One region of the Micromonospora sp. R311 genome, then DNA from elsewhere that is predicted to be linked to it. Evidence: riboswitches for the same ligand, from Rfam matches in the RefSeq annotation. Region 1 holds a riboswitch; the other holds the start of a gene.
The links. A riboswitch is a leader RNA that binds a small molecule or an ion and turns the genes downstream of it on or off. The one in region 1 is predicted to bind thiamine pyrophosphate.
Positions count from the first base shown of each region.

Region 2: another riboswitch for thiamine pyrophosphate. It lies ahead of AC1WTP_RS24120 (ECF transporter S component); the one in region 1 lies ahead of thiE (thiamine phosphate synthase).

Region 1 covers NZ_JBSWCE010000005.1:139,030-145,499, reverse strand. Annotated here, with positions in the region: gene AC1WTP_RS05870 (thiazole synthase) at 1-153, opposite strand, end outside; gene thiS (sulfur carrier protein ThiS) at 150-350, opposite strand; gene thiO (glycine oxidase ThiO) at 341-1,462, opposite strand; gene thiE (thiamine phosphate synthase) at 1,456-2,082, opposite strand; TPP riboswitch at 2,077-2,186, opposite strand; gene AC1WTP_RS05850 (ThuA domain-containing protein) at 2,499-6,470, shown strand, end outside.
Region 2 covers NZ_JBSWCE010000030.1:9,783-16,252, reverse strand. Annotated here, with positions in the region: gene AC1WTP_RS24130 (energy-coupling factor transporter transmembrane component T family protein) at 1-622, opposite strand, end outside; gene AC1WTP_RS24125 (ABC transporter ATP-binding protein) at 619-2,085, opposite strand; gene AC1WTP_RS24120 (ECF transporter S component) at 2,200-2,793, opposite strand; TPP riboswitch at 2,865-2,970, opposite strand; gene AC1WTP_RS24115 (alpha/beta fold hydrolase) at 3,047-3,880, shown strand; gene AC1WTP_RS24110 (sugar isomerase domain-containing protein) at 3,928-4,677, shown strand; gene AC1WTP_RS24105 (DUF6328 family protein) at 4,799-5,302, shown strand; gene AC1WTP_RS24100 (acyl-CoA dehydrogenase family protein) at 5,417-6,470, shown strand, end outside.

The sequences.
Region 1 (6,470 bases):
GGTGTCCACCCGGCGCAGCGCGACGGTGACCAGCTCGGTGCCGGACGCCCGGATCGCCTGTTCCAGCACGTGCAGGTTGGCCGCGCCCCCGGTGCCGAGGATCAGCCGGGAGTTGAACGCGACGCCGCCCAGCGCGAAGGTCACCGCACTCACCCGCCCTGGGCGGCGCTGAGCACCTCGACCCGGTCGCCGTCGCACAGCACGGTCGCCGGCCACCCGGCCCGCGGCACCACCTCGCCGTTGACCGCCACCGCCACGCCGCGCTGCTCCGGGGTGACCTCCCGGACCAGCTCGGCCACCGTCGCGCCGCCGGGCACCGTCCGCCCGGCGCCGTTCACCGTCAGTTCCACCTGTCCTCCTCCGTCGTCTGCTGGTCGGGGCGGGCCGGCCCGAACCGGTCGGGCGTGAAGGGGGCGAGCAGCGGGTCCGGCGCTCCCCCGGCGGCCAGGTCGGCGATCAGGTCGGCGGTGACCGGGGTGAGCACGATGCCGTGCCGGTGGTGCCCGGTCGCGGCGAGCACGTCCGGCCGGCCGGGTAGCGGGCCGAGGATCGGGGCGTTGTCCGGCGTACCGGGGCGCAGCCCGGCCACCGCCTCCACCAGGTCGTACCCGGCCAGTTCGGGGAGCAGGTCGACGGCGGCGCGGAGCAGCCGCAGCACCGCCTCGGCGGTGACCGTGCGGTCGGCCCGCTCCTCGACCGTCGCGCCGACCACCACCTCGCCGTCGGCGCGGGGCACGAGGTAGACGTGCTCGCCGTCGGCGTACCCCCGGATCACGTGCCGGAAGCCCGGCGCATCGCCGCCGGGCGCGCGGAGCCGGAGCACCTGCCCCTTCACCGGCCGGACCGGAAGCCCGGCCAGCGCGGCGGCGCCGCAGCCGGCGGCCACCACGGTGATCCCGGCGTCCACCTCGGACAGCCGGCGCACCGCGCCGGGCACCAGCACCGCGCCGGCCGCCTCCGCGGCGGCCCGCAGGGCCGGCACCAGCAGCCGCGGGTCGACCTGGTGGTCGGTCGCGGCCAGCGCGCCGCCGCGCACCCGGAGGGCCAGCGCCGGCTCGCGGTCGCGCAGCTGCGAGGGGCGCAGCGGCGTCACCGGCAGTCCGAGTCCCTGCTGGTACGCCCAGAGCCGGCCCGCCTCGGCGAGGTCGTCGGCGCTGAGCCCGACCATCAGGGTGCCCTCGGTCCGGTAGCCGATCGGCAGTCCGCTGGCCCCGGTCAGCTCGGCGGCGAAGGCCGGCCAGCGCGCGGCGGACTCGCAGAGCAGCCCGGTCAGCTCGCGCTCGCCGAAGTACGCCTCGGCGACCGGGGCGAGCATCCCGGCGGCCACGGCCGACGCCCCGGACCCGGGGGCCGGGTCGTGCACGACCACCCGCAGTCCCCGCGCCGCGCACCGCCAGGCGACGGCCAGCCCGATCGGCCCCGCGCCGACCACCGCCACGTCCGGCCGGCCGCCGGTCAGCACGTCAGCGCCCCGAGCAGGTCGGCGGTCGCCCGACCCGGGTCGGCGGCGCCGGAGAGCGCACCGACCACCGCCACCCCGTACGCCCCGGCGGCCCGCAGCGCCGGCACGCTCGCGGCGGTGACCCCGCCGATGGCGATCACCGGCACGTCCACCGCGGCGGCGACCGCACGTACCCCGGCCGGGCCGATCGGGTCGGGCAGGCCCGCCTTGGTGGCGGTCGGGTGGCAGGGGCCGACGCCCAGGTAGCTGGCCCCGGCGGCGACCGCTTCGGTGGCGGTGCCCGGGTCACGCGCGGTGGCGCCGAGCACGGCGGCGGAGCCGAGCACCCGGCGGGCCGCGCCGACCGGCAGGTCGTCCGCGCCGACGTGCCCGCCGTCGGCGCCCACCGCCAGGGCCACGTGCAGCCGGTCGTTGACCAGGCAGGTGGCGCCGTAGCCGGCGCAGAGCGCGACCGCCCGGCGGGCCAGGTCGTACGCCTCCCGGTCGGTCGCGGAGTCCTCCACCCGGACCTGCACCACCAGCTCGGCGCGGGCCACCGCGAGGGCGGCCCGGACGACGGTGAGCGGATCCCGCCCGGGTCGGGTGTCGGTGACCAGATGCAGTCGCCCAAGGGACGGCACGGCAACACTCCTCCCTGCGCCGGCATTACCCGGATCAGGTTCGACGGTCGGGGGCTTCCAGCCCCCCTCTCAGCCCGGTTCACCGGGCTCCCGTGGGTTACGTCGGTGTCACCGTACGACAGATCCGCCGGCCTGCCAAGGTGGTCTGGCCCACCCCGGGCGGCCGCGGCCCGGGCCGGGCGGAGCCGGCGACGGCCGAGCACTTCGTACGGTCCTGGTCGGAATGTCGCCCGCCGTTGCGAAACCGTTACCGGCCGGCATCTTGCCCGACATGCATCCAGCGGGATTAATTTGTTCAGCGATTCGACAAAATGCCGGTGCGGGCGCCCGTGGCACGGTGCCCCTCCGGTCCATCTGGGACGGTCTTCGGCGAGCCGGCCCCCGCGATCCCTGTCCACCGCGACATAGGAGGCGGCGTGTCCCGATCTCGTCGTGCCCGCGTACCCGTCCTTGCCACCCTGCTACCCCTCGCGCTCGCCGCGACCAGCCTGTTCGGCGTCCCCGCCGCGCAGGCCGCGCCCGCCCCGCAGGCCGCGCCGCTGGCCGCTCCCGTCGCGCAGGCCGCGCCGGCGCCGGCGGCCGACGAACCGTTCTCGGTGCTGGTGTTCTCGAAGACCGCCGGCTTCCGGCACGACTCCATCCCGACCGGCATCGCCGCCATCCAGCAACTCGGCGCGGCAAACGGGTTCACGGTGGACACCACCGAGGACGGCGCCGCGTTCAGCGACGACAACCTCGCCAGGTACCGGGCGGTGATCTGGCTCTCCACGACCGGCGACGTCCTCGACGCCGAGCAGCAGGCCGCGTTCGAGCGCTACATCCGCGCCGGCGGCGGGTACGTCGGCATCCACGCCGCCTCGGACACCGAGTACAGCTGGGCCTGGTACGGCGACCTGGTCGGCGCGTACTTCGCCAGCCACCCGGCCAACCAGCAGGCCACGGTGAAGGTGGAGGACCACGCCCACCCGGCCACCGCCGGGCTGCCGGAGCGCTGGTCCCGGTTCGACGAGTGGTACAACTACCAGTCCAACCCGCGCCCCGACGTGCACGTGCTGGCCAGCCTGGACGAGACCAGCTACTCCCCCGGCGCCGGCGCGATGGGCCACGACCACCCGATCGCCTGGTGCCAGGACTTCGAGGGCGGCCGGGCCTGGTACACCGGCGGTGGGCACACCCGGGAGTCGTACGCGGAGCCGGAGTTCCTGGCCCACCTGCTCGGCGGCATCCGCACCGCCGCCGGGGTGGCCGACGCGGACTGCGGCGCCTCGCTGACCGGGAGCTTCGAGAAGGTCACGCTGGACAGCAACACCAGCAACCCGATGGAGCTGGACGTCGCCCCGGACGGGCGGGTCTTCTACGTCGAGCGCGACGGCCGGGTGCAGATCGTCAAGCCGGACACCGGCAACACGGTCACCGCCGTCGACCTGGACGTGTTCACCGGCAACGAGGACGGCCTGATCGGCATCCGGCTCGACCCGGACTTCGCCACCAACCACTGGGTCTACCTCTACTACGCCCCGAACGACGGGATCGCCCGCAACCTGCTCTCCCGGTTCACGGTGACCGGCGACACCATCGACCCGGCCAGCGAGAAGCAGGTGCTGCGGGTGGACACCCAGCGCAACACCTGCTGCCACGCCGGCGGGAGCATGGTCTTCGACCGGGCCGGCAACCTCTACCTGGCCACCGGCGACAACACCAACCCGTTCGAGTCCAACGCGTTCACGCCGATCGACGAGCGGCCGGGCCGGCAGGACTACGACGCGCAGCGCACCTCCGGCAACACCAACGACCTGCGCGGCAAGGTCATCCGGATCCACCCCGAGGACGACGGCACGTACACCGTGCCGGCCGGCAACCTCTTCGCGCCGGGCACCGAGAAGACCCGGCCGGAGATCTACGCCATGGGCTTCCGCAACCCGTTCCGGATCGGCATCGACCCGGCCACCGACACCCTCTACGTCGCCGACTACGGGCCGGACGCCGGCGCCGCCAACCCGGACCGCGGCCCCGAGGGCACGGTCGAGTGGAACATCGTCGGCACCCCCGGCAACTACGGCTGGCCGTACTGCACCGGGGCGAACTACGCCTACAACGACTACCAGTTCCCCTCCGGCCCGAGCGGGCCGAAGTTCGACTGCGCCGCGCCGGTGAACAACTCCCCCAACAACACCGGCCTGACCAACCTGCCGCCGGCCATCCCGGCCACCGTCGACTACGACTACAGCGGCAACCCGCGCTTCCCGGAGATCGGCGGCGGCGGCGCGCCGATGGGCGGCCCGGTCTACCGGTACGACGCCGACCTGAACTCGGACCGGAAGTGGCCGGCGTACTACGACGGCAAGGCGCTCTTCGGCGAGTGGAACCAGTCGAAGATGTACACGATGCAGGTGACCGCCGACGGCAGGTCGCTGGTGGACATCAACCAGCTGCTCACCGGCATGAGCCTGATCCGGCCGATGGACTTCGAGTTCGGCCCGGACGGGGCGATGTACCTGATCGAGTGGGGCAGCGGCTTCGGCGGCAACAACGACAACTCGGGCGTCTACCGGGTCGACTACATCGCCGGTGACCGGGCGCCGATCGCGGTCGCCTCCGCCACCCCGACCTCCGGGCCGGCGCCGCTGACCGTGACCTTCTCCAGCGCCGGCTCCCGCGACCCGGACGGCGGCACGCTCGGCTACGCCTGGGCGTTCGGCGACGGGCAGACCTCCACCGAGGCGAACCCGACACACACCTACGCCGCGGCCGGCAGCTACACCGCGCAGCTCACCGTCACCAACCCCAAGGGCCGCACCGCGGTGGCGAACGTGCCGATCACCGTCGGCAACACGGCCCCGACCGTGACCATCGAGTTCCCGCCGGACGGCGGCTTCTTCGACTGGGGCGACCAGGTCCGCTACACGGTCAAGGTGACCGACCCGGAGGACGGGGAGATCGACTGCGACCGGGTCAAGCTCCAGGTGCTGCTCGGCCACGACGAGCACGCCCACCCGCTGGAGCAGCACACCGGCTGCACGGGCACGGTCCAGACGTCGCTCGCCTCCGGGCACGGCGCGGAGGCGAACGTCTTCGCCGTGTTCGAGGCGACCTACACCGACAACGGCGGCACCGGCGGCGCCGGCCCGCTCACCGGCCGGGCCATCGAGCAGCTCCAGCCGAAGCGCAAGCAGGCCGAGTTCTACACCGCCACCGGTCGGGCGCCGGTGAGCACCGGCGGCGGCGACCCCGGCGTGCAGAAGGAGACCACCGGCGACACCGCCGGCGGTGCGCAAAACATCGGATTCATCGAGGACGGCGACTGGTGGTCGCTCGCCCCGGCCGACCTGACCAACATCACCTCGATCCGGTTCCGGGTCGCCTCCGCCACCACCGGCGGCCGGCTGGAGGTCCGGGCCGGCGCGGTCGACGGGCCGTTGGTCGCCACGGCCACCGTGCCGGGCACCGGCGCGTGGCAGACGTACACGGACGTGACCGCGCCGGTGACCGGCGCGGCGAGCGGCACGCTGTACTTCGTGGCCCGGCACCCGAGCGGCGGCACGGGGTCGCTGTTCAACGTCAACTGGATGGACTTCCTCGGCCGGGGCGTCACCGAGAACGCGCCGCCGGCGGTCACCGCCACCGCCACCCCGGCGACGGGCACCGCGCCGGTCACCATCGCCTTCGACGGCACCGCCACCGACGCCGAGGGGGACACCCCGCTGACGTACGCCTGGGACTTCGGTGACGGCGGCACGGCGAGCACCCTGGACGCCAGCCACACCTACACCACGCCCGGCACCTTCACCGCCACCCTGACGGCGACCGACAGCCGGGGCGCCCGGTCGTACGTGACCGTCCCGGTGCGGGTGGACGCGCCGAACACGTCCTGCTTCGGGGCGCGCTCGGACGACTTCACCGGCACCGCGCTGGACCGGGCCCGCTGGGGCGTGGTCCGGGAGAACCAGTCGCACTCGGTCTCCGGCGGGGCGCTGCGGCTGCCCACCTCGGCCGGCGACCTCTACGGCGGGCGCAACGACGCCACCAACCTGGTGCTCCAGCCCGCGCCGGCCGGGGCCTGGCAGGCCACCACCCGGGTGACCCTGCCGGTCACCGCCAACTACCAGCAGGCCGGCCTGCTGGTCTACGGCGACGACGACAACTACGCCAAGCTGGACCTGCTCTACGGCGGCAGCCGGCGGGTGGAGTTCATCCGGGAGACCGCCGGCGCACCGCGCAACGAGGCGGGCGACAGCATCGCCGCGCCGGCCGGCGACACCCTGCACCTGCGGGTCACCAGCGACGGGACGAGCCTGACCGCGGCCGTGTCCGCCGACGGGCAGACGTTCACCCCGGTCGGCCGGTCCGCCGCGCTGGCCGGGATCAGCAACCCCCGGATCGGGCTGTTC
Region 2 (6,470 bases), on a different contig from region 1:
TGCCCCGCCGGATCGCCCCGACCAGCAGCGCGAACGCGGTCGAGACGAAGAGCCGCAGCTTCGCCAGCGGGTTGCGGCCGGCGTCCACCCCGCGCGCCCGCCGCGCCAGGGTGATCATCTGCCATTCCTGACCGAGCAGCGGCACCAGCCGGAACGCGGCCAGCGCCCCGATGGCGAAGCGGGCCGGTGCCTTCGCGTTCTGGATCAGCGCGTCGGCCAGGTCGGTCGGGTCGGTGGTGGCGAAGACGATCACGCCGGGCAGCGCCACCGCGAACATCCGCAGCACCAGGCCCAGCGCGGTGAGCAGCACCCCCGAGGTGACCACCGCCGGACCGGCCTCGACCAGCACCCGGCCGGACCGCTCGGCGGCGAAGAGCACCAGGGTGACCAGGATGCCCACCGCGCCGAGCAGCAGCGGCCAGGCCCGTCGGGCCAGCACCCGGTAGCGGACCCCGAACAGCGGCAGCACCGCCAGTTCGGTCGCGACGGCGATCGCCGGAGCCACCGGGTCCAGGGTGGCGATCATGATGAACGAGAAGACCAGCGCCGCGGCGAGCTTGGCGACCGGGTTGCGCCGGGCCAGCGGGGCGTCCGGCGCGGCGACCGGCTCGACGCTGATCACGGACCCACCCGGCCGGCGCGGCCGGCGGTCGACGCCCGGGGATCGGTCTCCGGGCGGTCCAGGGTGAGCGTCCGGTCGGCCAGCGCGGCCACGAACTCCGCGTCGTGGGTCACCGTGACCAGGCCGTGCCCGGCGTCGCGCAGTTCGGCGAAGAGATCCACCAGCTCCAGCCAGGTCCGCCGGTCCTGGCCGAAGGTGGGTTCGTCGCAGATCAGCAGGCGGGGCGCGGTGGCCAGCGCGGTCGCCACGCTCAGCCGCCGCGCCTCGCCGCCGGAGAGGGTGTACGGGTTGGCGCCGGCCAGCTTCTCCAGCCGGAGCCGGGACAGCAGCGCGTCCACGGTGGCGCGTACCGCCGGCTCGGGCGCGCCGGTGCGGCGCGGGCCCAGCGCCAGCTCGTCGAAGACCGTGCCGGTGACGAACTGGTGCTCGGGATCCTGGAAGACCGAGCCGATCCGGCGGGCCAGCGCCGGGGCGCGCCACCGGTGCGGGGGAGTGCGGGCGTCCGCGCCGGCCAGCGCCGGGGTCGCGGTCACCGTGCCGGCGCCGGGGCGGAGCAGCCCGCCGAGCAGCAGCGCCAGGGTGGACTTGCCGGCCCCGTTCGGGCCGAGCACGGCGAGCGCCTCGCCGGCGCGTACCGCCAGGTCGGTGGGGGCCAGCCGGGGCGGCAGGCCGAGCCGGTCGGCGGCGAGCAGCACGTCGCCGGCCGGGGCGGTGGCCCGCCGGGGCGGCACCGGGCGGCCCGGCACCCAGACCCCCTCGGCGGCGAGCGCGTCGCCGTGCGCGCCGAACACCGCCTCCGGGGTGCCGTCGGCGCGGACGCCGCGACCGGGCGCCAGCACCACCACCCGGTCGACCAGCGGCAGCGCCTCGGCGACCCGGTGTTCGACCAGGATCAGCGTGGTGTCGGCGTCCAGCGCCCCGGCGACCGCGGCGCGGACCAGCGCGGCGCCGGCCGGGTCGAGGTTGGCGGTCGGTTCGTCGAGCAGCAGCAGCCCGGGGCGCAGGGCGAGCACCCCGGCCAGGGCGAGCCGCTGCTGCTCGCCGCCGGAGAGCGCGGCGGTGGGCCGGTCCCGGTGGTACGGGAAGCCGACCCGGCCCAGCGCCTCGTCCACCCGGGGCCAGATCTCCCCGGCCGGCACCCCACGGTTCTCCAGCCCGAACGCGACGTCGTCGCCGCAGCGGGCCATCACCAGCTGGGACTCCGGGTCCTGGAAGACGATGCCGACCCGCTCCCGGCCCTTGCGCGGGTCCAGCCCGTCGATCTCGACGGTGCCCTCCTGCTCGCCGGAGTCCTCCGGCAGCAGCCCGGCCAGCGCGGCGAGCAGGGTGCTCTTGCCGGCCCCGGAGGGCCCGAGCAGCAGCACCCGCTCGCCGCTCTCCACCCGCAGGTCGAGTTCGCGCACCGCCCACGCCCGCCGCCCGGCGTGCCGCCACCCGAACCCCCGCACCTGCACCGCGCTCACCGCCGCACCCCCGGTGACCCAGCGTCGATCAGGACGTTGTCGGCGCGGGACGCCGGCGCGGTCGACACCGACCTGGTGATCGACGAGGTGCGGCGGGGGCGGGGCATGGGTGGGTCAGATCAGGGTACGGTCGCGGGCGGCGGGGAAGCGGTCGAGGGCGCCGGTGCCGGCCAGCGCGCGGGTCAGGTACCAGCCGCCGGCGCCGGCGATGATCGTGGCGCTGACCACGGTCAGCAGCGCGTACGGGATCCGGTAGCTGCCCAGCGCGTAGTCGACGTTCCAGACGAAGAAGTCGAACAGCGCCGCGCCGAGGCCGGTCAGCGCGCCGGCGAGCAGCGCGGTCGGCAGCCGGAACGAGCGGTACCGGAAGGCGGCGAAGGCCAGCTCGGCGCCGAGGCCCTGGATCAGGCCCTGGACGATGGTGATGCCGCCCCACTCCGAGCCGAGCAGCGCGGAGATCGTCGCGGCGACCGCCTCGCAGAACAGCGCCGCGCCGGGCTTGCGGATGACCAGGCCGCCGAGCACCGCCGGCACCAGCCAGACGCCGTACATGACCGCCTGGCCGGCCGGGAAGAACGCGAAGGCCGGGTCGACGGCCCGCCAGAGCAGGCCCCAGGCCCAGAAGATGACGCCGAAGGCCACCGCGATCACCGCGGCGACGACGATGTCGATGGTGCGCCACCGGTTGGTGGTCGGTTGTTGTTTCATGAGTGCTCCCAGTCCTGACTGCGAACCAGGAGAAGACGCACGCCGCGCCCGGTGTCCCGGACGGCGGCGCGGCTGGAGGTCGACCGAACTCCCTGCGCTGGCATTACCCAGATCAGGTTCGAGGGTCTGCGGAAGGTGCCCGCACTCTCAGCGCTGTGCGCTCCCCTGTCGGATGTGAAGTTGTCCCGCAGACGCTAGCACCGCCGGCCGCGCCGGGACGAGCGGCCCGCGCCGGCTGGGTAGGCTGCCGATCATGCGCATCGACGCCCGAGGGCTGGAGTTCGAGGTACGCGTCGGCGGCCCGGAGGGCGGCGAACCCGTGCTCCTGCTGCACGGCTTCCCGCAGCACTCCGGGGAGTGGGACGACGTGGTCCCGGCGCTGCACGCCGCGGGGCTGCGCACGTACGCGCCGGACCAGCGCGGCTACTCGCCCGGCGCGCGGCCGGCGGAGGTCGAGGCGTACCGGATGGCGGAACTCGTCGCCGACGCGGTGGCCCTGCTGGACGCCCTCGGGCTGCCGGCCGCGCACGTGGTCGGCCACGACTGGGGCGCGCTGGTCGGCTGGGAGGTGGCGGTCCGGCATCCGGAGCGGGTGCGCACGCTGACCGCGGTCTCCGTGCCGCACCCGGCCGCCATGGCGTACGCGCTGGCCAACGACCCGCAGCAGAAGGTGCGCTCGGCGTACATCCTGCTCTTCCGGCAGCCCGGGAAGGCGGAGACGGTGCTGCTGGGCCTGGACGCGGCCGCGCTGCGCCGGCTGCTCGGCGGGGTCGGCGACGCCGCCCGGGTGGCCGCGTACGCGGAGCCGATGCGCCGGCCGGGCGCGCTGACCGCCGCGCTGAACTGGTACCGGGCGATGCCCTCGCGGGCGGAGCTGGCCGGGACCGGCCCGGTGACCGTGCCGACCACCTTCGTCTGGAGCGACCGGGACGTGGCGATCGGCCGCACCGCCGCCGAGGCGTGCGCCGCGCGGGTGACCGGGGACTACCGCTTCGTGGAACTTCCCGGGGTGAGCCACTGGATTCCGGACGAGGCGCCCGCGCCGCTGGCCGAGGCGATCCTGGCCCGGGTACGCGGGCTGGCCTGAACGGCGCCGGACGCCGGGGGAGGGAGGCACGGATGGACGGAGGAGACATGACGGTGAGTGCCGAGGAGTACCTGGCCGTGGTGACCGAGACGATGGGTCGGGTCGCCGCCAGCCAGCGCGAGGCGGTCGGTCGGGCGGCCGATCTGATCGCCGACGCGGTGCGCGCGGACGGCGTGGTGCACGCCTTCGGCACCGGCCATTCGGAGGCGCTGGCGATGGAGATCGCCGGCCGGGCCGGCGGGCTGGTGCCGACCAACCGGATCGCCCTGCGTGACCTGGTGCTGCTCGGCGGCGAGCCGGTCGGCCTGCTCGGGCCGACCCTGGAGCGGGACCCGTCGGTCGCGCACCGGCTCTACGACCTCGCCCCGGTCCGCCCCGGGGACGTCTTCGTGCTCGCCTCCAACTCCGGGGTGAACGGCGCGATGGTGGAGTTCGCGTCCCTGGTCAAGGAGAAGGGGCACGCCCTGGTGGCGATCACCTCGGCGCAGCACTCCGCCCGGATGACCTCGCGCCACCCGTCCGGTCGCAAGCTCGCCGACTTCGCCGACGTGGTGCTCGACAACGGCGCCCCGTACGGCGACGCCACCCTGCCGCTGCCGGGCGGCGGCGCGGTCGGCGCGGTCTCCTCGATCACCGCGGCGCTGCTGGCCCAGCAGATCACCGTCGAGGTGGTGGCCCGGCTGCTGGCGGCGGGGGAGCTGCCCCCGGTCTACCTGTCGGCGAACATCGCCGGGGGCGACGAGCACAACCACACGCTGGAGGCCCGTTACGCCGGCCGGATCCGCCGCGGGGCCTGAGCCGCGGCGCGGCGTCGGCCGACCCGGTCGTGAGGCGGTTTCGTTACGGGTGCGTCGGGGCATCAGCGTTGCTGCCGGCGGGCGGGAGCCCGCCGGCAGTACCGTCTCACCGGAGGTGCCCGTGTCGAAGGAAACCGAGCGGCAGCGTTGGCAGCGCAACTTCGCCGACCTGCTCCAGGAGTTGCGGGTCGCTCAGACCGGTGTGCAGATCCTCTTCGCCTTCCTGCTCACCCTGCCGTTCAGCAACGGGTTCGGCGGCACCAGCGGCTTCCAGAAGGACGTCTACATCGTCTCGCTGCTGTCGGCGGCGGCCGCGACCGCGCTGATCATCTCCCCGGTGGCGTTCCACCGGGCGCTGTTCCGGCAGGGGCGCAAGCCGGAGCTGGTCCGGTTCGCCCACCGGATGGCCAGCGCCGGCCTCGCCTTCATGCTGATCTCGATGGTCAGCGCGGTGCTGCTGATCACCGACTTCGTGCTGGACCGGAGCGTCGCCCTGGTGCTCAGCGGCGTCACCGGCCTCTGGTTCCTCACCTTCTGGGTGCTCCTGCCGTTCGCCCGCCGGAACTGGGGCGAGGACGACATCGACGACGAGGACGACGAACCGCGGACCATCCCCGGCGACTGAGCAAGTCGAGAGAACTCGATCTTTACGGAACGCTACCCCTGGGTAACACCCGGGGGTAGCGTGGCTTGTGTCGCGCACGTTGACGCAGCCGGACCGAGGTTCGAGGGGGCAACCGTGACCACGACGCAGAACAGCCGACCCGCGCCGGACGGCGCCGGCCCCGACCAGCCCACCCCCGCCGACGGCGTGACCACGGCCGGCACCGCCGGACCGTTGCCGACCGAAGCGGGCCAGGTCTCCGAAAAGGAGGCCCGCCAGGTCGCCGAGGCCGCCCGGGAATCCTCCTGGGACCGACCCAGCTTCGGCAAGGAGCTCTTCCTCGGCCGGTTCCGGCTCGACTTGATCAACCCCTGGCCCCGGTCGGATCCGGCGGACGACGCGCACGCCGACGACTTCCTCGGCCGGTTCCGCGAGTTCCTCACCGCCGACGTGGACGGCGCGGCGATCGAGCGCGACGCGTCCATCCCGGACGAGGTGTTCCACGGGTTGGCCCGGCTGGGCGCGTTCGGCATGAAGATCGACCGGTCGTACGGCGGGCTGGGGCTGAGCAACCTGCACTACTGCCGGGCGCTGATGCTGGCCGGCTCGGTCAGCCCGGCGATCGGGGCACTGCTCTCGGCGCACCAGTCCATCGGGGTGCCGCAGCCGCTGAAGATGTTCGGCACCGCCGAGCAGAAGCAGCGCTTCCTGCCCCGGCTCGCCGCCGGCGAGGTCTCCGCGTTCCTGCTCACCGAGCCCGACGTCGGCTCCGACCCGGCCCGGCTGGCCACCATCGCCGAGCCGACCGAGGACGGCACCGGCTACCGGCTCAACGGTGTCAAGCTCTGGGCCACCAACGGCACGCTCGCCACCCTGCTCGTGGTGATGGCCCGGGTGCCGGCCGCCGAGGGTCGGCGGGGCGGCATCACCGCCTTCGTGGTCGAGGGCGACGCCGAGGGCATCACCATCGAACGGCGCAACGCCTTCCTCGGCCTGCGCGGCCTGGAGAACAGCGTCACCCGGTTCCACGACGTCTTCGTGCCGAAGGAGAACGTGATCGGCGGCGAGGGCAAGGGGCTGAAGATCGCCCTGAGCACGCTGAACACCGGGCGGCTGTCGCTGCCGGCGATGTGCGTCGGCGCCGGCAAGTGGGCGTTGCACGTGGCCCGGGGCTGGGCCGCCGAGCGGG